Regions from separate parts of the Kocuria sediminis genome, predicted to be linked through region 2. Evidence: riboswitches for the same ligand, from Rfam matches in the RefSeq annotation. Region 2 holds a riboswitch; each other region holds the start of a gene.

The links. Region 2 has a riboswitch for S-adenosylmethionine ahead of GMA12_RS09190 (methylenetetrahydrofolate reductase). Riboswitches for the same ligand answer to the same signal wherever they lie in the genome.
Region 1: another riboswitch for S-adenosylmethionine. It lies ahead of GMA12_RS15750 (ABC transporter ATP-binding protein); the one in region 2 lies ahead of GMA12_RS09190 (methylenetetrahydrofolate reductase).
Region 3: another riboswitch for S-adenosylmethionine. It lies ahead of GMA12_RS14670 (O-acetylhomoserine aminocarboxypropyltransferase/cysteine synthase family protein); the one in region 2 lies ahead of GMA12_RS09190 (methylenetetrahydrofolate reductase).
Region 4: another riboswitch for S-adenosylmethionine. It lies ahead of GMA12_RS11030 (bifunctional o-acetylhomoserine/o-acetylserine sulfhydrylase); the one in region 2 lies ahead of GMA12_RS09190 (methylenetetrahydrofolate reductase).

What each region holds. Positions count from the first base shown of each region.
Region 1 is NZ_WOGU01000015.1:53,388-59,034, forward strand. Features, by position in the region: gene GMA12_RS15730 (DUF4383 domain-containing protein) at 1-328, opposite strand, end outside; gene GMA12_RS15735 (LLM class flavin-dependent oxidoreductase) at 474-1,892, opposite strand; SAM riboswitch class IV at 1,969-2,083, opposite strand; gene GMA12_RS15740 (CoA-binding protein) at 2,189-2,653, opposite strand; gene GMA12_RS15745 (maleylpyruvate isomerase N-terminal domain-containing protein) at 2,786-3,466, opposite strand; SAM riboswitch class I at 3,571-3,674, shown strand; gene GMA12_RS15750 (ABC transporter ATP-binding protein) at 3,680-4,519, shown strand; gene GMA12_RS15755 (aliphatic sulfonate ABC transporter substrate-binding protein) at 4,607-5,647, shown strand, end outside.
Region 2 is NZ_WOGU01000006.1:207,616-213,262, forward strand. Features, by position in the region: gene metE (5-methyltetrahydropteroyltriglutamate--homocysteine S-methyltransferase) at 1-1,551, opposite strand, end outside; gene GMA12_RS09190 (methylenetetrahydrofolate reductase) at 1,661-2,584, opposite strand; SAM riboswitch class I at 2,653-2,755, opposite strand; gene GMA12_RS09195 (glycosyltransferase family 2 protein) at 2,976-3,968, shown strand; gene GMA12_RS09200 (hypothetical protein) at 3,956-5,362, shown strand; partial or broken gene GMA12_RS09205 (ArsR/SmtB family transcription factor) at 5,409-5,647, shown strand, end outside.
Region 3 is NZ_WOGU01000013.1:19,548-25,194, reverse strand. Features, by position in the region: gene GMA12_RS14680 (thiamine pyrophosphate-dependent enzyme) at 1-632, opposite strand, end outside; gene GMA12_RS14675 (Lrp/AsnC family transcriptional regulator) at 873-1,325, shown strand; SAM riboswitch class IV at 1,475-1,607, shown strand; gene GMA12_RS14670 (O-acetylhomoserine aminocarboxypropyltransferase/cysteine synthase family protein) at 1,623-2,951, shown strand; gene GMA12_RS14665 (cystathionine gamma-synthase) at 2,960-4,150, shown strand; gene GMA12_RS14660 (sulfurtransferase) at 4,174-5,031, shown strand; gene GMA12_RS14655 (SDR family oxidoreductase) at 5,061-5,647, opposite strand, start outside.
Region 4 is NZ_WOGU01000008.1:121,176-126,822, reverse strand. Features, by position in the region: gene GMA12_RS11045 (S9 family peptidase) at 1-1,679, opposite strand, end outside; gene GMA12_RS11040 (CPBP family intramembrane glutamic endopeptidase) at 1,784-2,563, shown strand; gene GMA12_RS11035 (VOC family protein) at 2,601-3,239, opposite strand; SAM riboswitch class IV at 3,381-3,496, shown strand; gene GMA12_RS11030 (bifunctional o-acetylhomoserine/o-acetylserine sulfhydrylase) at 3,575-4,966, shown strand; gene metX (homoserine O-acetyltransferase MetX) at 4,963-5,647, shown strand, end outside.

The DNA.
Region 1 (5,647 bases), on a different contig from region 2:
GCAGCCCGTAGATCCACAGGACCAGATAGACCAGCCCACCCCACAGCAGGAAGCTGCGGGCCCCGGCGGCGGAGCGGGCCAGGGCCAGCCCGGCCACACCGTAGAGCAGGTGGACGATGTTGTGCAGCCAGGAGACCTGGAAGACGCCCAGCAGCATCGCCTCGGACTGGTGGCCGGCGGCCATGAGCTGGTCGTAGTTCGTGGTCAGGCCCGGGATGAAGCCGGCCACGCCCACGAGCAGGAAGACCGCCCCGTACAGCAGAGCGGCGGTCTGGACAGGTGAGCGGTGCGCGGTCCGGTGGTCCGGCCGGGCGGCGGGAGTGGTCATGGTGGTGCCTCGCTTCCTTCGTGTCTGCGGTGATCCGGGTGTGGGACCGGAGCGGCGGACGTTCATGGAAAGCATGCTTGGTACCACCAGAGTACTGCGCTGCCGCACGCGGTGGAAGAGCGCGGGGCCCGCGACCCCGAGTGCGTCAGGACACGAGATCGCGGGCGGGGGTGTCCGCGGCGGACGGCTTGCCGGCGTAGGCGCCCCGATACCGCGCGGCCGGGTGGGTGTCGAGCACCCTGGTCCGTCCGGCGCCGTAGACGTTCTCGCGCAGCGTGGTGCCCTCGTAGGCGGTGCGGTAGCGGCCGCGCTTCTGCAGCTCCGGCACGACCCACTCCACGAAGTCCTCGAACGAGCCCGGGGAGACGTGGTAGGCGAGGTTGATGCCGTCCAGGCCGCCGTCGTCGATCCACCGCTCCAGCTCGTCGGCCACCGTCTGCGGGGACCCGACGATCGGCACGCCCATCCCGCCCATCGAGATGTGCTTGGCGACCTCCTTGACCGTCCACTTCTTCTTCGGGTCCGCGGTGGTGAACGGGGTGAGGAAGGACTGGATGGAGTCGGTCTTGATGTACTCCAGCACGTCGTTCTCGTCGTAGCGGCCCAGGTCCACCCCGGACCAGCCGCCCACGAGACCCAGGGCGCCGTCGGCGTCCGCGTACTGCTCGTAGTCGCGCCGCTTCTGCTCGGCCTTCGCGTCGGTCTCGTCGACGATCACGTGCAGCATGGCGAAGATCTTGAGGTCGTCCCGCCCCCGGCCCTGGGCCTCGGCCTCGTCGCGCAGCTTGTCGGTGACCACGCGGGTGAGGTCCGGGCGGATGCCGCCCACGAACACCGCCTCCGCGTGCCGCCCGGCGAAGGCGCGCCCGCGCGAGGAGGCGCCGGCCTGGAAGATCAGCGGGGTGCGCTGCGGGGACGGCTCGGTCAGCCCGATGCCCGGCACGTCGAAGTACTTGCCGTGGTGCTGGATGGGGTGCACGAGGGACGGGTCGGCGAAGACCCCGTTCTTGCGGTCGCGCTTGACCGCACCGTCCTCCCAGGACCCCTCCCACAGCTTGTAGCAGACCTCCATGAACTCCTCGGCGATCTCGTACCGCTCGTCGTGGGAGATCTGCTCCGTCAGCCCGTGGTTCTCGGCCGCGGACTTCAGGTAGGACGTCACCACGTTGAAGCCGATCCGGCCCTTGGTCAGGTGGTCGAGGGTCGCGAACTTCCGTGCCAGCGGATACGGCTGCTCGTAGGTGATCGCGCTGGTCACCCCGAAGCCGAGGTGCTTCGTCACGGCCGCCATCGCGGAGATCTGCATGAACGGGTCGTTGACCGGGATCTGGGTGGCGTCCTTGATCACCGGCGCCGCGGAGTTCCGGTAGACGTCGTAGTAGCCGACCACGTCGGCGAGGAACATCGCGTCGAACAGGCCCTTCTCCAGGACCTGGGCGACGTCCGTCCAGTACTCGAGGGTGTTGTACTCGTCGGCGCGGGAGCGCGGGTGCTTCCACAGGCCCGGGGCCTGGTGCCCCACGCAGGTCATGTCGAAGGCGTTCAGGGCGATGCGCTTGCTCACAGGGACCTCCCAGGTCGATCATCGACCCGCGCCCGTGCGTCGTGAAGACCTGCTCGCGGGTCCGACGCACTCGTGGGCGCCGTACTTGCCACGGGGCGAGTGCGCCGCGGCCCGATGTTCATCTGGGGCACCCCGCTACGGGAGAGGGTTGCCGCCCGACCAGCCAGAGCTTCGCGTCGGGACTCGTCATCGTCGTCGCGGACCAGCTTAGCGGCTCCCCCCGCACACGGGGCAACCCCTCGTCCACCCGGTGCACGGGAGGATCACGGAAACTCGCGGAAGGACCGCGGGAGGAGTCAGGCCGGCGGGGCGAGCGGCGGCGAGCGCCGCGGGTCCAGCGTCCAGCCGCGCCGCAGCCGCGCCCCGAGCTCGATCAGCGGGCACGTGTCCATCACCACGTCGAGTCCCGCGGCAGCGGCGCGGTCCGCCGCCGCGTGGTCCACGACGCCCAGCTGCAGCCACACGGCGCTGGCGCCGGCGGCGATGGCCTGGTCCACGACGGCCCCGACGCGGCGGGAGTTGACGAAGCAGTCCACCACGTCGATCCGCCCCGGGACCTCGGCGAGCGTGCGGAAGCCGGGCTCACCGTGCACCACCTCGCCCTTCGGGTTGACCGGGACGATCGTCATGCCGAGGTCGTCCCGGATGCGCTTGGCGACCGAGTGCGCGGGCCGGGCCGTGTTCCCGGTCAGCCCCACCACGGCCCACCGTCCGGACTGTGTCATCAGGCGGTCGATCACGGCTGGGTCGTTGCGGCTCATGCCCCCACCCTGGCACGAACCCGCCGCCCACGTCCCGCACGCATCCCCACCATGTCCCGAGGTTGCACGTCCCGGCCACCGCGCACGGGTCGCCGACACGTGCGATCCCGGCGGGAGGGCAGGAGGGATGGGTCAGGAGAAGAGCGGGAACAGGTCGGCTTCGGGGCCCAGGTGCGCGCGGTCCTGGGCGGGCAGGGCCGCGCGGCCGGTGCCCACCCGGGCGAAGTGCTCGTCGCTCCAGTGCTCGGGCGGCTCCCGCTCCCACAGGTCGATGAGGACCCGGCGGACCTCGGCGAGCCCGTCCACCGCCGGCCCCGGGCAGCCCTCCAGGTGCTCGATGAGGTCCAGGTGGTGCACCGTGGCCTCCACGGCCAGGGTGCTCAGGAGGTCGTCGACCCGGAGCACGTGGCCCTGGGTGCGGACCGTCCCGCCGGGCCGGCAGCGCTCCGCCGCGTGCACCAGCGCCCGCGCCGACTCCCGGTAGTGCCCCCGCAGCTCCTCCCAGTCCGGGTACAGGCTCGCCGCCGCCCGGGTGCGGCGCCGGTCCTCGGCCGCGGCCGCGGGGTCCACCCCCCGGTCCGCCCAGTAGGTCGCGGCGTCCCGATCCGGGCGGGCCGTGGTGGGCGTGTGCAGGGCGACCAGACCGCGCACCGCATCCGCGGCGCAGTGGTGGGCGAGGTCCCGCACCGACCACCCGCGGCAGCCGGTGGGAGCCCAGGAGTCGTCGTCCCCGAGCCCGTCCAGGACCGCCGCGAACGCCGTGCAGGCGTCGCGGACCAGGTCCGCCCGGGTCGGGGTGTTCCGGCTCGTCATGGGTCCATGGTGCGGCACGAGGGCGCGGCGTGCCACCGTTTTCGACCATGACGGCCCGCGGAGCGATTTGCCAGGCGGCCCGCGGAGCACGTTCAATGGGGCGGTAACCATCCGGAGCGGCTGAGAGACCTGGCTCGTCGACGTCGCAGCAACCGGCACGGATCCGTCCGATCCCCGTGCGAGGTGCTAATGCCAGGACCGATGGAGTTGATCATGGGCACGTCTCTGCTGGGCTCTGCACCGTCCACCACTGCCGCACCGGCCACCGCGAAGCGCGCCTGCTCGGTGGCCTTCGAGCACGTCGGCAAGGCCTTCCCGTCCGGCGGGTACGACCACCACGTCCTGCACGACGTCGACGTCACGGCCCGGCCCGGGGAGGTCCTGGCGATCCTGGGGCCCTCGGGCTGCGGCAAGTCCACGCTGCTGCGGGCCGCCGCCGGCCTCGACACCGCCTCGGCCGGCCGGGTGCTCATCGACGGCACCCCGGTCTCCGGGATCGACCCGCGCTGCGCCGTCGCCTTCCAGGAGCCGCGGCTGCTGCCGTGGCGCTCCGTGCGCGAGAACGTCCGCCTGGGGCTGCCCTCCGGGCTGGGCCGGGCCGAGGCCGACGCCGTGATCGACGACCTGCTGCACCTGGTCGGGCTGACCGCCCACGCCCACCACCGTCCCCGGGCGATCTCGGGCGGCATGGCCCAGCGCGCGTCGCTGGCCCGGGCGCTGGCCCGCAACCCCGGCGTGCTGCTGCTCGACGAGCCCTTCGGCGCCCTCGACGCCCTGACCCGGCTGCGGATGCAGGACCTCCTGCTCACCGTCCACGCCGCGCAGCCGACCACCGTCCTGCTGGTGACCCACGACGTCGACGAGGCCCTGCAGCTGGCCGACCGGATCGTGGTCCTGGGCCGCACCGGCCCGACCGCCCCCGCCTCGATCAGCACGGTGCTCTCCGTGCCCGGCGACCGTCCCCGCGACCGGGCCTCCGAGGTCCTCGCCGAGCTGCGGGTGCAGCTGCTCGGCCACCTGGGCGTCGACGCCCACCACCCCGCGACCCGCTGATCCCGCCCCGCTCCCCCCGGGCGCGGCGCGGCCCTGCGCCGCGCCGGGTCCGCCCGGCACGCCCACCCCACCACGAAAGGCCCCACCATGCCGCTGTCCCCGCGCCCCGCCCGCACGGTCCCCGCCCTCGCCGCCGTCCTGACCCTGTCCCTGACCGGGTGCATGGCCGGGGAGGGCTCGGGTGAGGGCTCCGGCGAGGCACAGGCGGCCGAGAAGGTCACGGTCGACTGGGCCACCTACAACCCGCTCTCCGTGGTGATCAAGGAGAAGGGCTGGCTCGAGGCCGCCTTCGCCGAGGAGGGCACCGAGGTGGAGTGGGTGCAGTCCGCGGGCTCGAACAAGGCGAACGAGGCGCTGCGCGCCGAGGCGGTCGACATCGGCTCCACCGCCGGCTCCGCGGCGCTGCTGGCCCGCAGCAACGGCACCCCGATCAAGGTGATCGACCTGTACTCGCAACCGGAGTGGTCCGCGCTCGTCACCACCCCGGGCAGCGGGGTGGGGTCGGTGGCCGACCTCGAGGGCCGCACCGTGGCCGCCACCAAGGGCACCGACCCCTACTTCTTCCTGCTCCAGGCCCTCGAGGAGGGCGGGGTGGACCCGGCCGACGTCACGATCCAGAACCTGCAGCACGCCGACGGCCGCTCGGCGCTGGAGAACGGCCAGGTGGACGCCTGGTCCGGGCTGGACCCGATCATGGCCGCCGCGGAGCAGAACGGCGCCGAGCTGTTCTACCGCAACGTGGACTTCAACACCTACGGCTTCCTCAACGCGCACGAGACCTTCCTCGAGGAGCAGCCCGAGGCGGCGCAGACCGTGGTGGACGTCTACGCCTACGCCCGGGACTGGGCACTGGCCCACCCCGAGGAGACCGCCCAGCTGCTCGCCGACGCGGCCGGGATCGAGCTGTCCGTGGCCGAGCAGGTGCTCGAACGGACCCGCCTGGACATCGACCACGTGCCCGGCGAGCAGCAGCTGGCCGTGCTCGAGAAGGTCGGCCCGATCTTCGTGGACTCCGGTGACGTGTCCGGCCAGGAGGAGATCGACGAGGCCCTGGCCGGCCTCGTGGAGAGCTCCTACGCCGAGGGCGCCGACGCCGCCCGCGTGGCCGAGGCCGCCGAGGGCGCGGAG
Region 2 (5,647 bases):
GTTGCGCTCCGGCTCGCCGTGCACGAGCACGTCGAGCCCGAGCTCCTCCTGCAGGCGCACCACCCGCTCGATCTCCTCGCGCAGGAACCCCTCGTACTCGGCGTCCGGAAGCGCCCCGGCGCGGTGCCGGGCGCGGGCGGCGCGGACCTCGGCGGTCTGCGGGAAGGAGCCGATGGTGGTGGTGGGCAGCGGGGGCAGGGGACCGGAGGCCGTGAAGGACCGGCCCTCCTGGGCGGCGCGGCGCACCGCGGCGGGGGCGCGGCCGATCTCCGCCGAGGTCAGGGACGCGGCCCGCTCGCGCACCGCCGCGTCCCGGACCCCCGGGGCGTCCTCGCGGGAGCGGCGGGCCGCGGCGGCCTCCGCCAGCCGGTCCGCGACCGCCCCCCGCCCCGCGGCGAGACCGCGGGCCAGGGTGACGATCTCGCCGACCTTCTGGTCGGCGAAGGCGAGCCAGCTGCGCAGCAGCGGGTGCAGCCTGGTCTCCTCGGCCACGTCGTGCGGGACGTGGAACAGGGAGGTGGAGCTGGCCACGGCGACCCGGGCGCCGGCGCGGGCCAGGTCCTCCAGCTCACCGAGCCGGCCGGCCAGGTCGGCCCGCCACACGTTGCGCCCGTCGACCGCCCCGGCCACGAGCACGGGGGCGCCCTCGCCGGCGAACAGCGCCAGCTCCGCGGGGGCGGGGGCCGCGCCCTTGACCAGGTCCAGGTGCACGGCCTCGACCCCGCTGCGGGCCAGCGGGCGCAGCAGGGCGCCCGGGGAGCCGTAGGAGGTGGTGACGAGCAGCCGCGGCCGCCCGGGAACGGCCGTGAGCGCCGGATAGGCCTCCTGCACGGCCGCGGCGAGCCGCGCGGCGGGCACGTCCTGGTCGGCCACGAGCGCCGGCTCCTCCAGCTGGACCCACGGCGCCCCGGCCGCGGCGAGCTCGCCGAGCAGCTGGGCGTACACCGGGAGCAGGTCGGCGAGCCGCTGCAGGGGGTCGAAGCCGGCGGGGGCGTCGTCGTCGGCCTTGGCCAGCAGGAGGAAGGAGACGGGGCCCACGAGGACGGGACGGACGGTGAAGCCGTTCTCGGCGGCGCGGCGGACGTCGGCCACGAGCCGGCCGGCGGAGGCGGTGAAAGGGGTCCCGGGGCCGATCTCGGGGACCAGGTAGTGGTAGTTGGTGTCGAACCACTTGGTCAGCTCCAGCGGTGCCCGCCCGGCGTCGCCGCGGGCCAGCACGAAGCTGCCGTCCAGGTCCAGGCGCCCGTCCGCCCCGGCCAGGTCCGCGAAGCGGGACGGGACCGCCCCGAGGGCCACGGTGGTGTCGAGGACCTGGTCGTAGAGGGGGAAGGCCGCGGGCAGGGACGCGTCCTGCGCGCCCAGGCCCAGCTCCACCAGCCGGCGGTAGGTGGCCAGCTGCAGCTCGCCGGCGGCCGCCTCGAGCTCCTCGCGGGTCGAGCGCCCGGCCCAGTAGGCCTCGAGGGCCTGCTTCAGCTCGCGGCGCCGGCCGATCCGGGGGTACCCGGTGATGGTGGCGGCGGGGAAGGGGACGGCAGGGGTGGTCGTGCTCATGGGTGTGCTCCTCGGCAGATCTGGGAAAAGGTACGGGCGAAGGTCAGGGGAAGGGCCCGGGAAGAGGCCCGGGCCACGAGGCGCGGACGGGGCCGGCCTCCCTCGCTGCTCAGGCGGGCAGCAGGTCCGGCAGGGCCGCCGGCTGGTGGGGCACGCGCGGCAGGTCCACACGCTCCAGCAGGTCCAGGGCGGCCCGGTGCTCGTTGAAGGTGTAGAGGTGCAGCCCGGGCGCCCCGGCGTCGAGGGCCGCGCGGGCCAGGCGGGTCGCGAAGGCCACGCCCGCCCGGTGCCGCTCGGCGGGGCCGGCGGCCTCCTCCAGGGCCGCGGCCAGGCCCGGGTGGGGCCGGAGCCCGGCGAGCCGGCACAGCGTGGCCAGCCGCCGCGGCTCCGTGACGGGCATGATCCCCGGCACGATCGGGATCGTCACCCCGGCGGCCCGGGCGGAGGCAACGAGGCGCTCGTAGCGCTGCGGGCGGAAGTAGACCTGCGTGATCGCGAAGTCCGCCCCGGCACGCTGCTTGGCCAGCAGCACCTCGATGTCGTGCCGGAAGGACGGGGACTCGGGGTGCCGGGTCGGGTAGGCGGCCACGCCCACGGCGAGCCGGCCGCCGGCGAGGGACGCGGTGTGGCGCTGCTCGACCTCGCGCACGAGCTCCACCAGGTCCCCGGCGTGGGCCAGCTCGCCGGGCTCCGCGTCCGGCTCCAGGTCCCCGCGCAGGGCCAGGACGCCCCGGACGCCGCGGTGGAGCAGGGACGTGACGGTCTCCTCCAGCTCGGCCCGCGTGCTGCCCACGCACGTGAGGTGCGCCAGGGGCCGCAGGCCGGTGCGGGCCAGGAGGTGGTCCAGCAGCGCCAGCGATCCGGCCCGCCGCGGGGCGTCCCCGCTGTACGTGACAGCGACGTGGTCGGGGCGGGTGGGCTCGAGCTCCTCGATGGTCCGCAGCAGCGTCTCGGCGCTCGCCGCGCAGCGCGGTGGATAGAGCTCGTAGGACAGCGACGGCGGTGGCGCCGTCCGGTCGGGTGGTCGTCTCACAGAACCTCCTGGGGTCACCCCGAGGGAGGGCGCCGGCCGTCCCGGGGTGGACCCGGGAGGCTGCGACAGCTCCATCGGTCCTGGCGGGAGCACCGTTCCGCGGCCCGGTGGGGCTGCGGATGGTTGCTGCGGCGTCGACGAGCCAGGTCTCTCGGCCGCTCTGGATAGATGCAGGACCCATTCCAGCGGGTGCCCCGGGCGGGTGCCAAGCCCGGCGGCGCAGAAGACGCCGGTGCGCCGACTGTGACGGCGGGCGCGTCACGCGGCGCAACATCGACACCGGGCGTCGCGCGACCCACGCGGCGTCAGCGCCGCGCACCGGTTCGCGCGGCGCCCGCCCACGGCCATAATGAGTGTGCCCCCGCCGCCCGGACCCCAGGAACGAGACGTCATGCCCAGTTCGCCCCGCATCGTGGCGGTCGTGCCGTGCCACAACGAGGAGGCCGCGATCGCGAAGGTCGTCACCGACCTGCACGCCACGGTCCCCGGCATCGAGGTCCACGTCTACGACAACTGCTCGACCGACGGCACCGCCGAGGCCGCCCGGCGGGCCGGCGCGCACGTGCGGCACGAGGAGGAGAAGGGCAAGGGCAACGTGGTGCGGCGGGCGTTCGCGGATCTCGACGCCGACGTCTACCTGCTCATCGACGGCGACGACACCTACGACGTGGCCGACGCGCCGCGGATGATCGAGACCCTGCTGGCGGGTCCCTACGACCAGGTGCTGGGGGTGCGCCGCCAGGTCAGCGGCACCGCCTACCGGGCCGGCCACGAGTCCGGCAACCGGTTCTTCAACACCCTCGTCACCTTCGCCTTCCGCCGCCAGGTCACCGACATGCTCAGCGGGTACCGGGTCTTCTCGCGGCGCTTCGTGAAGTCCTTCCCGGCGCTGTCCCGCGAGTTCGAGATCGAGACCGAGCTGACCGTCCACGCGGTCAACGCCCGGGTGCCGCAGACCGAGGTGGAGGTGGGCTTCCGCGACCGGGCCGAGGGCAGCGAGAGCAAGCTGCGGACCTACCACGACGGCTTCCGGATCCTGGGCATCTTCGCCCAGCTGCTCTTCCAGGAACGGCCCTTCCTGGTCACCGGCGCCGTCTCGTGCGCGCTGTTCCTGCTCGGTCTGGTCCTGGGCCTGCCCGTGGTGGTGGAGTTCGCGGGCACCGGGCTCGTGCCCCGCTTCCCGACGGCGTTCCTGGCCGCCTCCCTCGTGGTCCTGGCCGGGGTGTTCCTGCTGATGGGGGTCCTGCTGCACGGGCAGGCGAGGATCCGTCGGGAGACCTCCCGGCTGTTCTACCTGCGCCAGCCGGCCCCGCCGTGGAGCGGCGGGGCCGGGGCGGACCGTCCCGTTCCGCCCGCCGCGCAGGAGCGCCGGTGGGCCCGGTGACCGCGGCCGGCACCGGCGGCCGCCTGGCCCCGCTGCGCCCCTGGCTCCAGGGCCTGGGCATGCTGGTGGTCCTGCAGTTCGCCCTGTTCGGGCTGCTGGTGGTGGGCCAGGCCGTGCCGGACCGGCCCATCGTCGAGCACCTCCTCGCCGCGGTCGAGGACGGCACCTACGGCCCGCACGGCACGATCGACCGGATGGGCACCCCGGCGGACACCTTCACCGAGTGCGTGGTCGCGGGCACGGGCCTGGGCGCGTCCCCGGAGGAGTCGGCGTTCAGCCGGGCCGTCCGGATGCCCCGGCTCGCCACCTGCGGCGGCGGACCGGAGCAGCTCCGGGCCATCGCCGAGGGGGCCGTGCTGGAGGACAACAACTACTTCAAGTACTGGGCCGGCTACACGGTGCTCACCCGCCCGGTGCTGGCCGTGGCGGGGCTGGAGGGGCTGCGGATCGTCTCGGGCACCCTCATGGTGCTCGCCCTGGCCGGGGCGTTCCTCGCGCTGCGCGCCCGGACCTCCACCGCGGTGGGGCTCGCCCTCGTGCTGCCCTACGTCGCGGGGACGAACCTGCTGTCCACCCCCTCGACCTCCTTCAGCCAGTCGATCTCCATCGCCTTCATCTTCCTGTCCGTGCTCCTCGCCACGCTCGGGGCCGCCCGCTCGGCCCGGCTGGGCTGCGCGGGCGCCGCCCTGGGCGCCGCGCTCTTCTGCTTCGTGGACCTCCTGACCACTCCCGCCGTGCCGTGGGCGATGTCCGCCTTCGCCGTGGGGGCGGTGACGTGGTTCCACCGCCGCGAGCTGAGGGCCACGTTCGTGGCGGTGCTCCTGGCCGGCGCCGTCTGGCCGGCGGCCTTCGCCGTCACCTGGGTGGCCCGGTGGGTGATCGCCGGCGCCTTCCTGGGCATCCCGGCCACCGTGGAGGTGGTCCGCCGCAACGTGGGGAACCGGACCGGAGGAGACCACGCGGGGGTCGCGGAGTCCTTCGGGGCGGGGGTGCACGCCAACATCGACTACTGGTGGACCAGGGTGCCCACCGCGGAGCTCGTGCTGGCCGGCTGCCTGCTGGCGGCGGCGGCGGGCCTGGTCCTGGCCCACCGGCGCGCCGGGCCGTCCCGCTGGGCGGCCGCGCTGGTCCTGGCCCTGCCCGCGGCCGCGGTGCCCCTCTGGTACACCGTGCTCAGCAACCACTCCCAGATCCACGCGTTCTTCGTCAACCGCGGGGTGCCCGCCGCGCTCGCCGTCGTGACCGCCGCGTGCCTGGCCGCCGCCGTGCGGGCCCGCCCGGCCCCGGACGCCTCCGCCGCCGCGGAGCGGCGCGAGCCGGCGGCCCCGGAGCCGGGCACGGACGAGCGTCACGATCGGGTCTCGGAGGTGGCCGCCCCGGCTCGCCGGGCGTAGCCTTGAACAACCAACAGGTTGATCAAGGAATACGTTGACAGACACCGTGGACCCCGACGACGACGACCTGCTCGACCGGGCCTTCCTGGCCCTCGCCGACCCGGTCCGGCGGCGGATCGTCGCCCGGCTCAGCCGGGGCCCGGCCACGGTCACCGAACTGGCGGAACCCTTCGCGATCTCCAAGCAGGCGGTCTCGAAGCACATCCAGGTCCTCGAGCAGGCGCAGCTCGTCACGCGCACCCGTGACGCCCAGCGGCGGCCCGTCCACCTGGACCCCGCACGGCT
Region 3 (5,647 bases), on a different contig from region 2:
TTGAACACGGCGGCGAAGTTCAGGGCCTCGTGGAAGTCGCCCTCGCTCGTGGCGCCGTCGCCGCACATGGCCAGGACCACGGTGTCCTCACCGCGCAGCTTCGCGGCGTGGGCCACGCCCACCGCGTGCAGCAGCTGGGTGGTCAGCGGGGTCGACTGGATGCCGACGTGGTGCTCGTGGGGGTCGTAGCCGCCGTGCCACTCGCCGCGGAAGATCGACATCACGTCCATGGGCCGCACGCCCCTGGTCATCACGGCCACGGTGTCCCGGTAGGTGGGGAACAGCCAGTCGCCCTCCCGCAGGCACAGGGCCGCGGCCACCTGGCAGGCCTCCTGCCCGTGGCTGGAGGGATAGACGGCCATCCGGCCCTGGCGCACCAGCGCGGAGTTCTGGTCGTTGACCCGGCGGCCGACCACCAGCTTCTCGTAGGCGCCCAGCAGCACGTCCCCGGCGGGCAGCGGGTACTCGTGGCCGGGCTCGGTGCCCTGCTCCTCGGCCGGCAGCAGGCGGCCGGCGGGGTCCACCATCCGGATCTCGCCGCGGGCCGGGAGCATGTACTGCTCCGGTGTGATGCCGAAGGTCTGGGAGGCCCGGAGGATCGGGTCCTCGGGGGTCTCGACGGTCTGGCTCATGGTGTCCCCTCGGTCGGTCCCCGGTCCGGGCGCGGACGCGGGGAGGCGGGAAGGCCGCTGAAGTTCTGTCCGCCCAGTATGAGAAGGATGAGCGGTTCGTATCCAGGCGCGCGGGAAAGTCCAGAATCCTGCGGGCGGCGGTGCCGTCTCCGTGGACGAAATGTTTTACTGTGGCGTGGGACACACGCATTCGTCCGACACCGCTTCCCGCCCTCCCACCCCACCCCGAAGGAGCCCGCCGTGCCCTCGACCCCCGTCCCGCTGGACGAGACCGACCGGAAGATCCTCGCCGAGCTCTCCCGGGACGCCCGGCAGTCGGTGACCGCGATCGCGGCGGCCGTGCACGTCTCCCGCGCCCACGCCTACGCCCGCATCAACCGGCTGCGCGACGAGGGGGTGATCCTGCGCTTCAGCACCGTGATCGACCCGGTGCGCGCCGGGCTGCAGGCCTCGGCCTACGTGACGCTGAAGCTCCAGCAGAACACCTGGCGGGAGCTGTGCGGGCAGCTGCAGGCCATCCCGGCCGTGCACCACATCGCCCTGGTGGGCGGGAACTTCGACGTCATGCTGCTGGTGCGCGCCGTGGACACGGTGCACCTGCGGCAGGTGATCTTCGAGCACATCCAGCAGCTGCCCGGCGTGGTGGACACCCAGACGTTCCTGATCTTCGAGGACATCGACACCCGGGCGTAACCCGCCGCGGCACCGGGTGCGCGGGACGCCACCGGGGGTGATCGCAAGGGCGTCACAGGATGCGTCGCGAGCGGCGTCACGATCCGTCACGGACGTCATCTTCGGTCGTGGAGCGGCGCCGGCCCGCCCCGCGCATACTGTGGTCCCAGCTTCACGAGACGCGACTGCCAAGCTCCGACTGGGTCGCGCACCAACCCCATGCTCACCGGGTGGTTCGGATGAGGAAGCGGCCTGCATCCCCGTTGCCGCGCAGCGGGTGACCGGTGCGGGTAAGAGCAAGTGCACAGGAGCCGCGCCATGTCCCTCCCCGTGACCGACCTGGACCTCTCGACCCGGCAGATCCACGCCGGCGCCGACCACGACCCCGGGCAGCGCACCCTCACGGTGCCGATCTACCAGAGCGCCGCCTTCGAGTTCCCGGACTACGAGGCCGCCCGGCAGATGTTCGCCCAGACCCGGGCGGGCTTCACCTACACCCGCACCGGCAACCCGACGGTCGCCGTGCTCGAGCAGCGGATCAGCGACCTCGAGGGTGGGGTGGGCGCCGTGGCCACCGGCTCCGGGCAGTCCGCGGTGGCCGTGGCGCTGCTGGCCCTGCTCGGGCAGGGGGAGGACAGGCACCTGGTCGCCTCCGAGAAGCTCTACGGCGGGACCGTGGACCTGCTCACCGACTCGCTGGCTGACCACGGCGTCGAGGTCGACTTCGTGGACCCCACCGTCCCCGGCGCCTGGGCCGCGGCCGTGCGCCCCGACACCCGCGCCTTCCTGCTCGAGTCCATCGGCAACCCGCTGGCCACGCTGCCGGACCTGCCCGGGATCGCCGACGTCGCCCGGGCGGCCCGGGTGCCCGTCGTCGTCGACAACACCCTCGCCTCCCCGGCGCTGTACCGGCCGCTGGAGAAGGGCGCGGACGTCGTGGTGCACTCGGCCACCAAGTTCCTCGGCGGCCACGGCAACGCCCTCGCCGGGGCGGTCGTGGACGGCGGGACGTTCGACTGGTCCGCGCAGCCGGCGCGGTGGCCGCAGTTCACCCGCGCCCGCGCCCGCTGGGGCGGGCAGAGCCTGCTCGACAAGTGCGCCGGGGCCAGCCCCTACCTGCACCTGGTTCGGGCCAAGTACGTGCACGACCTCGGCACCACGCTCTCCCCGTTCAACGCCAGCCAGATCCTGCAGGGCACCGAGACCCTCGACCTGCGGGTGGCCCGGCACACGGCCTCGGCACTGGCCGTGGCCGAGTTCCTCGCCGATCACCCCGCCGTCGCGCGCGTGCACCACCCCGGGCTGCCGGGGGACCCCGGGGCCGGGATCGCGGCCCGGGACTTCCCCCGCGGCACCGGCTCCGTGTTCTCCTTCGACCTCGCCGCCCCGGACGCCGCCGTGGGGCCCTTCATCGACGGGCTGCGGCTGTTCAAGCTGGTCGCCAACATCGGCGACACCCGCAGCCTCGTGGCCCACCCGGCCGCGATGACCCACTGCCGGCTCACGCCCGAGCAGCGCCGGGCGGGCGGGATCGCCGAGACCACCATCCGGCTCTCGATCGGCCTCGAGGCCCCGCAGGACCTCGTGGCCGACCTCGGCCAGGCCCTCGACGCCGTGCCCGAGACCGTTCCGACCCTCCGGAAGTGAGCCCCACCATGACTCGGACCGTCACCACCCGCCGACGCGGCTTCACCACCACCGCCGTCCACGCCGGCCAGCAGCCCGACCCGCTGACCGGGGCCGTCATCCCGCCGGTCTACCAGACCTCCACCTTCGCCCAGGACGGGATCAACGTCCTGCGCGCCGGCCACGAGTACAGCCGCGGCTCGAACCCCACGCGCAACGGCTTCGAGGAGCAGCTCGCGGCCCTGGAGCACGGCGATCGCGCGTTCGCCTTCGCCTCCGGGATCGCCGCCGAGGACGCGCTGCTGCGGGCGGTGCTGCGCCCGGGCGAGCACGTGGTGCTCGGCGCCGACGGCTACGGCGGCACCAACCGGCTGATCACCCGGGTGCTCGCCCCGTGGGGGATCGGCCACACGCCCGTGGAGATCACCGACCTCGACGCCGTCCGCGCCGCGGTCCGCCCCGGGGACACCGCGGTCCTGTGGCTGGAGACGCCCTCCAACCCGCTGCTCGGCATCGCCGACGTCGCGGCCTGGGCGGAGCTGGCCCGGGAGGCGGGGGCGCTGCTCGTGGTGGACAACACCTTCGCGTCCCCGTACCTGCAGAACCCGCTGCTGCTCGGCGCCCACGCCGTGGTGCACTCCACCACCAAGTACATCGGCGGGCACTCCGACGTCCTCGGCGGGGCCGTGGTCGTCGGAGCCGCCGCCTGGCGCGGCGCGCCGCTCGCGGAGACGGTCGGCTTCCAGCAGTTCGCCGCCGGCGCCGTGGCCGGGCCCCAGGACTCCTACCTGGCCGCCCGCGGGCTCAAGACCCTGAGCCTGCGCATGGAGCGCCACCAGGAGAACGCCCAGCGGATCGCCGAGTGGCTGCTGGAGCGCCCGGAGGTGTCCCGGGTGCTCTACCCCGGGCTGCCCGAGCACCCCGGCCACGCGCTCGCCGCGACGCAGATGCGCGGGTCCGGCGGCATGGTCTCCTTCCGCCTCGCCGGGGGAGAGGCTGCGGCCCGCGCGGTGGCCGAGGGCACGCGGCTGTACTCGCTGTCCGTGAGCCTGGGCGGGGTCGAGTCCCTGATCTGCTATCCGTCGGAGATGACGCACGCCTCGGTCCGGGGCACCCCGCTGGCGGTGCCCACCGACCTCGTGCGGCTGTCGGTGGGGATCGAGGACGTCGAGGACCAGCTGGAGGACCTCGAACGGGCGCTCACGGGCGCGGCCTCGTAGCCCGAGGCGCTACCCTGGCCCGCATGAGCACCGGCACCCCGCACTCCGAGACGTTCCTCGAGCTGCCCGGGCCCGTGGTGGGCACCGGGTGGCTGGCCGGCCACCTCGGCGACCCCCGGCTCGTGCTGGTGGACGCGAGCTCCACGCTCAACCGCACCGAGGAGGCGATCCCGGGCGCCCTGCTCCTGGACCTGGACGGGCCGTTCGCCGACCCGTCCGCGGAGCTGCCGCACACGATGCCCCCGGCCGGCCGGCTGACCGCGGCGGCCCGTGCGCTGGGGATCTCCCGGACCAGCACCGTGGTGGCCTACGACGGCAAGGGGATCTTCGCCTCCGCCCGGGTGTGGTGGATGCTGCGGGCGGCGGGCTTCGACCGGGCGGCGGTGCTCGACGGCGGGCTGCCGGCCTGGGCCGCCGAAGGACGGCCCGTGGGCACGCACGCGGATCCGCCCGCCGAGCCCGGCGACGTCGAGCTCGTGCCGCAGGAGGGGTTCTTCGTGGGCGCCGACGACGTCGCCGACGCCCTCGGGGAGCCCGGGGCGGTCGTCCTCGACGCCCGCTCCGCCGGCCGGTTCGCGGGCACGGAGCCCGAACCGCGGCCCGGCCTGCGCCCCGGCCACATGCCCGGGGCGGTCAGCCTGCCGTACACGGAGCTGCAGGGCCCGGACGGGCGGCTGCTGCCGCTGCCCGAGCTGCGGGCGCGGATCGCGGCGGCGGCCCCCGAGGGGCGGCGCGTGGTCACCAGCTGCGGCTCGGGGCTGACCGCGTGCGTGCTGGCCCTGGGCGCCCACCTCACGGGCCGCACGGAGGTCGCCGTCTACGACGGCTCCTGGGCCGAGTGGGGCCGCCCGGGCCCGCGGCCGGTGGCCGGCCCCGGCTGAGCCGGGCCCCGGTCAGCCGCGGGCCCCGGTCAGCCGCGGGCCCCGGCGTCCCGCGCGGCGGCGGCCCCCTCGATGTCCTGCTCGGTGGCCGTCTGCGCGGTGGCGGCCTGGTCGGGGGTCCGCTCCGGGGCGTGCGGGCCGGAGCCGTCCCGCGCGGCGGCCGCGGCCAGGATGTTGCGGGCCATGGAGGGGAAGATGAAGCCGTGGAAGGGCCACACGCCCCACCAGTAGAGCCGGCCGGGCAGGCCCTTCGGGAAGAAGATGGCCCGCTGCCGGTAGCGGCTGCCCTCGCCCTCGGGCTCCACGGACAGCTCGAGCCAGGCCCGGCCGGGGGCCCGCATCTCCGCGTGCAGCAGTAGCTTGTGGCCCTCCTCCAGCGCCTCGACCCGCCACCAGTCCACGTACTCGCCGACCTGCAGGTCCGTGGCGTCGCGGCGGCCGCGGTTGAGCCCGGCGCCGCCCACGAGCTTGTCCATGACCCCGCGGACCTGCCAGGCCAGGGGCAGCGAGTACCAGCCGTTGCGCCCGCCGATGGACTCGATGACCCGCCAGACCTGCTCGGGACGGGCCGGTCCGGTCCGGCTGCGCTCGTCGACGAACACCGTGCGCCCGGCCC
Region 4 (5,647 bases), on a different contig from region 2:
GGGCGGGCGGCCAGGTGGTCGGTCACCGCCACGTAGTCGGTGAAGGTGTTGACCTTGTGCAGCTTCTTGCCCTCCTCGTACCAGGACCGGCCCAGCTCGCCGCCGCCGCGCACGTGGGCAACCGCCCAGACCACGCCGCGGTCCAGCAGGGACAGCCGGGAGACGGAGAAGCCCGGGTCGGTGCTGTGCTCGTAGGAGCCGTAGGCGTACTGCACCACCGGCGCCGGCACCGTGGGGTCCAGGTCCGCCCGGCGGACGAGGGAGACGGGGATCCGGGTGCCGTCCGCGGCGGTGGCCCAGTCCCGCTCCACCGTGTAGTCGGCCGGGTCGTAGCCGCCGAGCACCGTGGTCTCCCGGCGGAGCACGGGCTCGGCCGGCAGGGCGTCGTCCTCCCCGGTGGCGCCGGCGGGGAAGACGTCGTAGACGCGCGGGGGCGTGGTGAAGGAGGTGTAGGACAGCCGGAGCACCGGGGCGTCGTGCTCCGCGGCGGCCACCCCGGCGGTGTAGAGCTGCTCCGCGAAGGCCGGCTCCACGGCCGCCGCCTGGGCGTCCGTGCCGAGGCCCGCCACGGGGAGCAGCCGCACCCGCAGCGTGGTCTCCGCCCGCACGGAGACGACCAGGTGGGTGGCCGTGACGGCGCAGCCGTTGACCCGCACGGTGTCCGAGGCCGGGACGACGTCGCGCAGGTCCACCTCCGCGATCGGGCGGCCGAGGTCGGCCGGGTCCATGAGCGAGACCCGGGAGTTCGGGGCCTCGTGGTCGTGGGTCAGCAGGATCTGCTCGCGGCCGTCCAGCAGGAAGGGCTCGGCCTCGTAGAGCACCCGGTCGGTGCGCGGCAGCACCACCTGCAGCGGGGCCTGCGGCTCGGCCACCGGCTGGATCAGCTGCTCGGAGAACTCCGAGCACATGGCCTCCACCACGATCCAGCGCCGGTCCGCGGACAGCCCCGCGCCCAGCCACAGGCCCGGGTCGGTCTCCTCGTGGACCACGACGTCCTCGGCCACCGGGGTGCCCAGGACGTGGCGGCGCAGCTGGTGGGGCCGCCAGGACTCGTCCACCACGGTGTAGTACACCGCGCGGGCGTCGGGGGTGAGGAAGGACCCGTAGAAGGTGCCGGGGATCTCGTCGGCGAGCAGCGCCCCGGTGGTGAGGTCGCGCACGCGCAGGGTGAACCGCTCGTCCCCGGTGACGTCCTCGGCCCAGGCCAGCAGCTCCCCGTCCTCGGAGACGTCGAAGCTGCCGAGGGAGTAGAAGTCGTGCTGCGCGGACTCGGCGTTGGCGTCGAGCAGCACCTGCTCGCCCGCCATGGGGGTGCCGGGCTCGACGACGGGCGGGGTCCAGTCCGCGAGGACGTCCCCGGTGGTCGTGGCCGGGACCCGGCAGAACACCTGGTGCGCGCCGCCCTCGACCGTGCGGGAGAAGTACCACCAGTCCCCGCGCCGGTTCGGCACCGACAGGTCGGTCTCCTGGGTGCGGCCCTTGATCTCCCCGAAGATCGACTCCCGCAGCCCGGCCAGGTGGGCCGTGCGGGCCTCCGCGTACTCGTTCTCCGCGGTGAGATGGGCGACCACCTCCGGGGACTCCTTCGCCCGCATCCACTCGTAGGGGTCGGAGAACACGTGGCCGTGGAAGGTGCGCTCGGCGGGGTGCCGGCGGATCTGCGGGGGAAGAGCTGTCATGTGCCCATCCTAGGGAAGGCGCCCCGTCCGCCGCTGGCCGGACCGGGCCCGCGGCGCTGACGGGCGGGCCCGGCGGCCGGCCCGGGCGGTGCCAGAATGGCCGCATGAGCACCCCCGCGCACCTCGCCCCGCGACCGCCGGCCTTCGGCTCCACCCGCGCCGACCTGTGGATGCAGGTGGTCCTGGTGCTGGGGGTCTCCCTGGGCGCCTCGGCGCTCTACGCGGTGCTCTCCCTGGCCGAGCAGCTCGCCCGCGGCCCGCTCTCGGAGGCGCAGGCGACGATGAACCCGCCGCTGAGCCCGCAGCCGCTGCTCGACCTGCTGCGCCAGCTCACGGGCATCGGCCTGGACCTGGTCCCGGTGCTGCTGGCCCTGTACCTGCTCGCCGGATCCGCGGGCGCACTCGGCACGGTGCGGCGGCGGATCGGGCTCGACGCCCGGATGCCGGTCCCGGACCTCGGGCTGGGCACCGTCCTGTTCCTCGTCATGGGCCTGGGCACCCTGGCCCTCTACGCGGCCGGGCGCGCCCTGGGGCTCACCGCGCAGGTGACGACGTCCGGGCTGGCCGAGCACTGGTGGACGGTGCCGGTGCTGCTGCTCTCCGCGCTGCGCCACGCCCTGGTCGAGGAGGTGGTGGTGGTCGCGTTCCTCACCGACCGGCTCACCCGCATCGGCTGGCGCTGGCCGGTGGTGCTGGCGGTCACGGCGCTGTTCCGCGGCAGCTACCACCTGTACCAGGGCATCGGGCCGTTCCTCGGCAACGTGGTGATGGGCCTGGTCTTCGCCGAGCTCTACCGGCGCACCGGGCGGGTGATGCCCCTCGTCGTCGCGCACTTCCTGCTGGACGCCGTGGGCTTCCTGGGCGTCGGCCGGCTGCTCGGCTGAGGCGGGCCCGGCGTGGGAGCCCGCCCCGGCCGGCGGCTCAGATGGTGACGAGCCCGTCGGGGGTGCTGAAGGACACCGAGAGCAGACCGGGCGTGCCCTCCGGGTAGCGCCACTCCACCTCCAGGTCCTCGAGGGCGGTCTCCACGGGCGCGCCCAGCCACTCGGCCACCCGCTCGGGCGCCCCGGCGATGCACATCCCCGCGAGCCCCACGTCGGTGATCCGGGCCTGGGACGGGTGCATCTCCGGGGCCGAGTCGAAGTGCACCATGAACGGCAGCTGGGGGTCGGCGATCAGGCCCTTGACGCCGATCTGGCGCCACTCCAGGCACCGGCCGTCCGGGAACACCCGGTGGCCGGGCACCGCGTGGCGGCCCAGGCGCTGCTCGAAGGGCGCGAGGTCCTCGACCTCGACGACCCAGCCCAGCCAGCCGCCGCCGGCCTCCGAGCGGGCGCGCACGGCCCGGCCGAACGGGGCCTTCTCCGCCGCGGGGTGCTCGAGGACCTCGACGACCTCGACGTACTGGTGGTTGGTGAGGGGGAGGATCATGTTGCGGGTGCCGAAACGGGGGTGCACCCCGCCCTTGACCGGCTCGATCCCGAGCTGGTCGGCAATGCGCTCGGTGGTGGCGGCGAGGCCCTCCGGGCGGCAGGCGTAGGACACGTGGTCGACTCTCATGGGCTCATCGTGGCACCGTGTGACTTTCGTCTCCAAATCGGCCCCCGCCGGGGCGGTCCCCGGCCCGTCCGGCCCGTGCGCGGGACGCTCGCCGCGCCCCGGCTTGACGCCGTGTCGCCCGAATCCGGAGAATGTCGTCCAGGTCATGAGCGCCAGCGTCCAAGCCCCAGCTAGCTGGCCGGCAACCCTCCACCGCGGTGGGGTGCCCTGGGTGAAGACCGGGCTCCTCGCGACCGGCGAGCGAGCAAGCGCGGGTCCTCGGTGCCCGGCCGTCGCACGGCAGCACCACCACGGTCGGACACCGGACCCCTGACACCCGCAAGGAGTCTCCCGGCATGTCCGAGTCCACTGCTTCCACGACCGACCGCCCCGCGACCGCGCTGCCCACCCCGGAGCACCCGGCCGGCTGGTCGTTCGAGACCCAGCAGATCCACGCCGGCCAGCGCCCCGATCCGGTCACCGGCTCCCGCGCCCTGCCCATCCACCAGAGCACGTCCTTCGTCTTCCCCGACGCCCAGGCCGCCGCGGACCGCTTCGCGCTCGCGGAGCTGGGGCCCATCTACACCCGCATCGGCAACCCGACCACGGAGGTCGTGGAGAACCGCATCAGCGCCCTGGAGGGCGGGGTGGGGGCCCTGATGCTCAGCGCCGGGCAGTCGGCCACGACCTTCGCGGTGCTCAACCTCGCCGGGGCGGGGGACCACGTGGTGGCCAGCCCGAGCCTGTACGGCGGGACGTACAACCTCTTCAAGTTCACGCTGCCCAAGCTGGGCATCGAGACCACCTTCGTGACCGACCCGGACGACCCGGAGGCGTGGCGGCGGGCGGTGCGGCCGAACACCAAGGCGTTCTTCGCCGAGACCATCCCGAACCCGCGCAACGACGTCCTCGACATCGAGACGGTCTCCGGGATCGCCCACGAGCACGAGGTCCCGCTCATCGTGGACAACACGGTGGCGACCCCCTACCTCGTCCAGCCGTTCCGCTGGGGCGCGGACATCGTGGTGCACTCGGCCACGAAGTTCCTCGGCGGGCACGGCACCGCGCTCGGCGGTGTGATCGTGGACTCCGGCGCGTTCGACTTCGGCCGGTACCCGGAGCGCTTCCCCGGCTTCAACCAGCCCGACGAGTCCTACGGCGGGCTGGTCTACGCCCAGGCCCTCGGCGCGGAGGGCGCGTTCGGGGTCAACCTCTCCTACATCCTCAAGGCCCGGGTGCAGCTGCTGCGCGACCTCGGCTCGGCGATCTCCCCGTTCAACGCGTTCCTCATCGAGCAGGGCATCGAGACGCTGTCGCTGCGCATGGAGCGCCACGTGGCCAACGCCGGGGAGGTGGCCCGCTGGCTGGAGGCGCGCGAGGACGTGCGCTCGGTGAGCTGGGCGGGGCTGGAGTCCTCGCCCTGGCACGACCGGGCGCGCAAGTACGCGCCCCGCGGCGCCGGGTCGGTCCTCGGGTTCGTCCTCGAGGGCGGCCGGGCGGCCGGGGCGGCGTTCGTGGACGCCCTGACGCTGCACTCCAACGTGGCGAACATCGGCGACGTCCGCTCCCTGGTGATCCATCCCGCGTCCACCACCCACAGCCAGCTGCTGCCCGAGGAACAGCTCGCGGCGGGCGTGGAGCCCGGCTTCGTGCGCCTGTCCGTGGGGCTGGAGAACGTCAAGGACATCCTGGCGGACCTGGAGCAGGGCTTCGCCGCGGCCGCGGCCGTGGCCGGAGGGCAGGGGTGAGCGTGACGGTGCTGCGCGGTGCCGGCGCGGACGTGCGCGAGGACGGCGTGCCGCGGCACGCCGAGATCGGCACGCTGGAGCTGGAGTCCGGCTTCCGGCTGCCGGAGGTCCGGATCGCCTACGAGACCTGGGGCGTGCTCGCCCCGGACGGCTCCAACGCCGTGCTCGTGGAGCACGCCCTGACCGGGGACACCCACGTGGCCGCCGGGCGGGCCCGGCCCGGGGCCCCGGAGGCGCAGCGGCGCGCCGCCGAGAGCGGCGGCTGGTGGGACGGGCTGGTCGGCCCCGGCGCCGCCATCGACACGGACCGCTACTTCGTGGTGTGCGCCAACATCGTGGGCGGCTGCTACGGCTCCACCGGGCCGTCCACCCCGGCCCCGGCCGAGGTGGACCCCGAGCGCCGGCCCTGGGGCTCCCGCTTCCCCCTGGTCACCGTGCGCGACTCCGTGCACGCGGAGGCCGCCCTGGCCGACGCCCTGGGCATCGACGCGTGGCGCCTGGTCGTCGGGGGGTCCATGGGCGGGGCGCGTGCCCTGGAGTGGGCCGTGACCTACCCCGAGCGGGTCCGGGCCTGCGCGGTGGTCGCCGCGTGCGCCCAGTCCAGCGCCGAGCAGCTGGCCTGGGGGCAGGCGCAGAACCTCGCGATCCGCCAGGACCCGGACTTCCGGGGCGGGGACTACT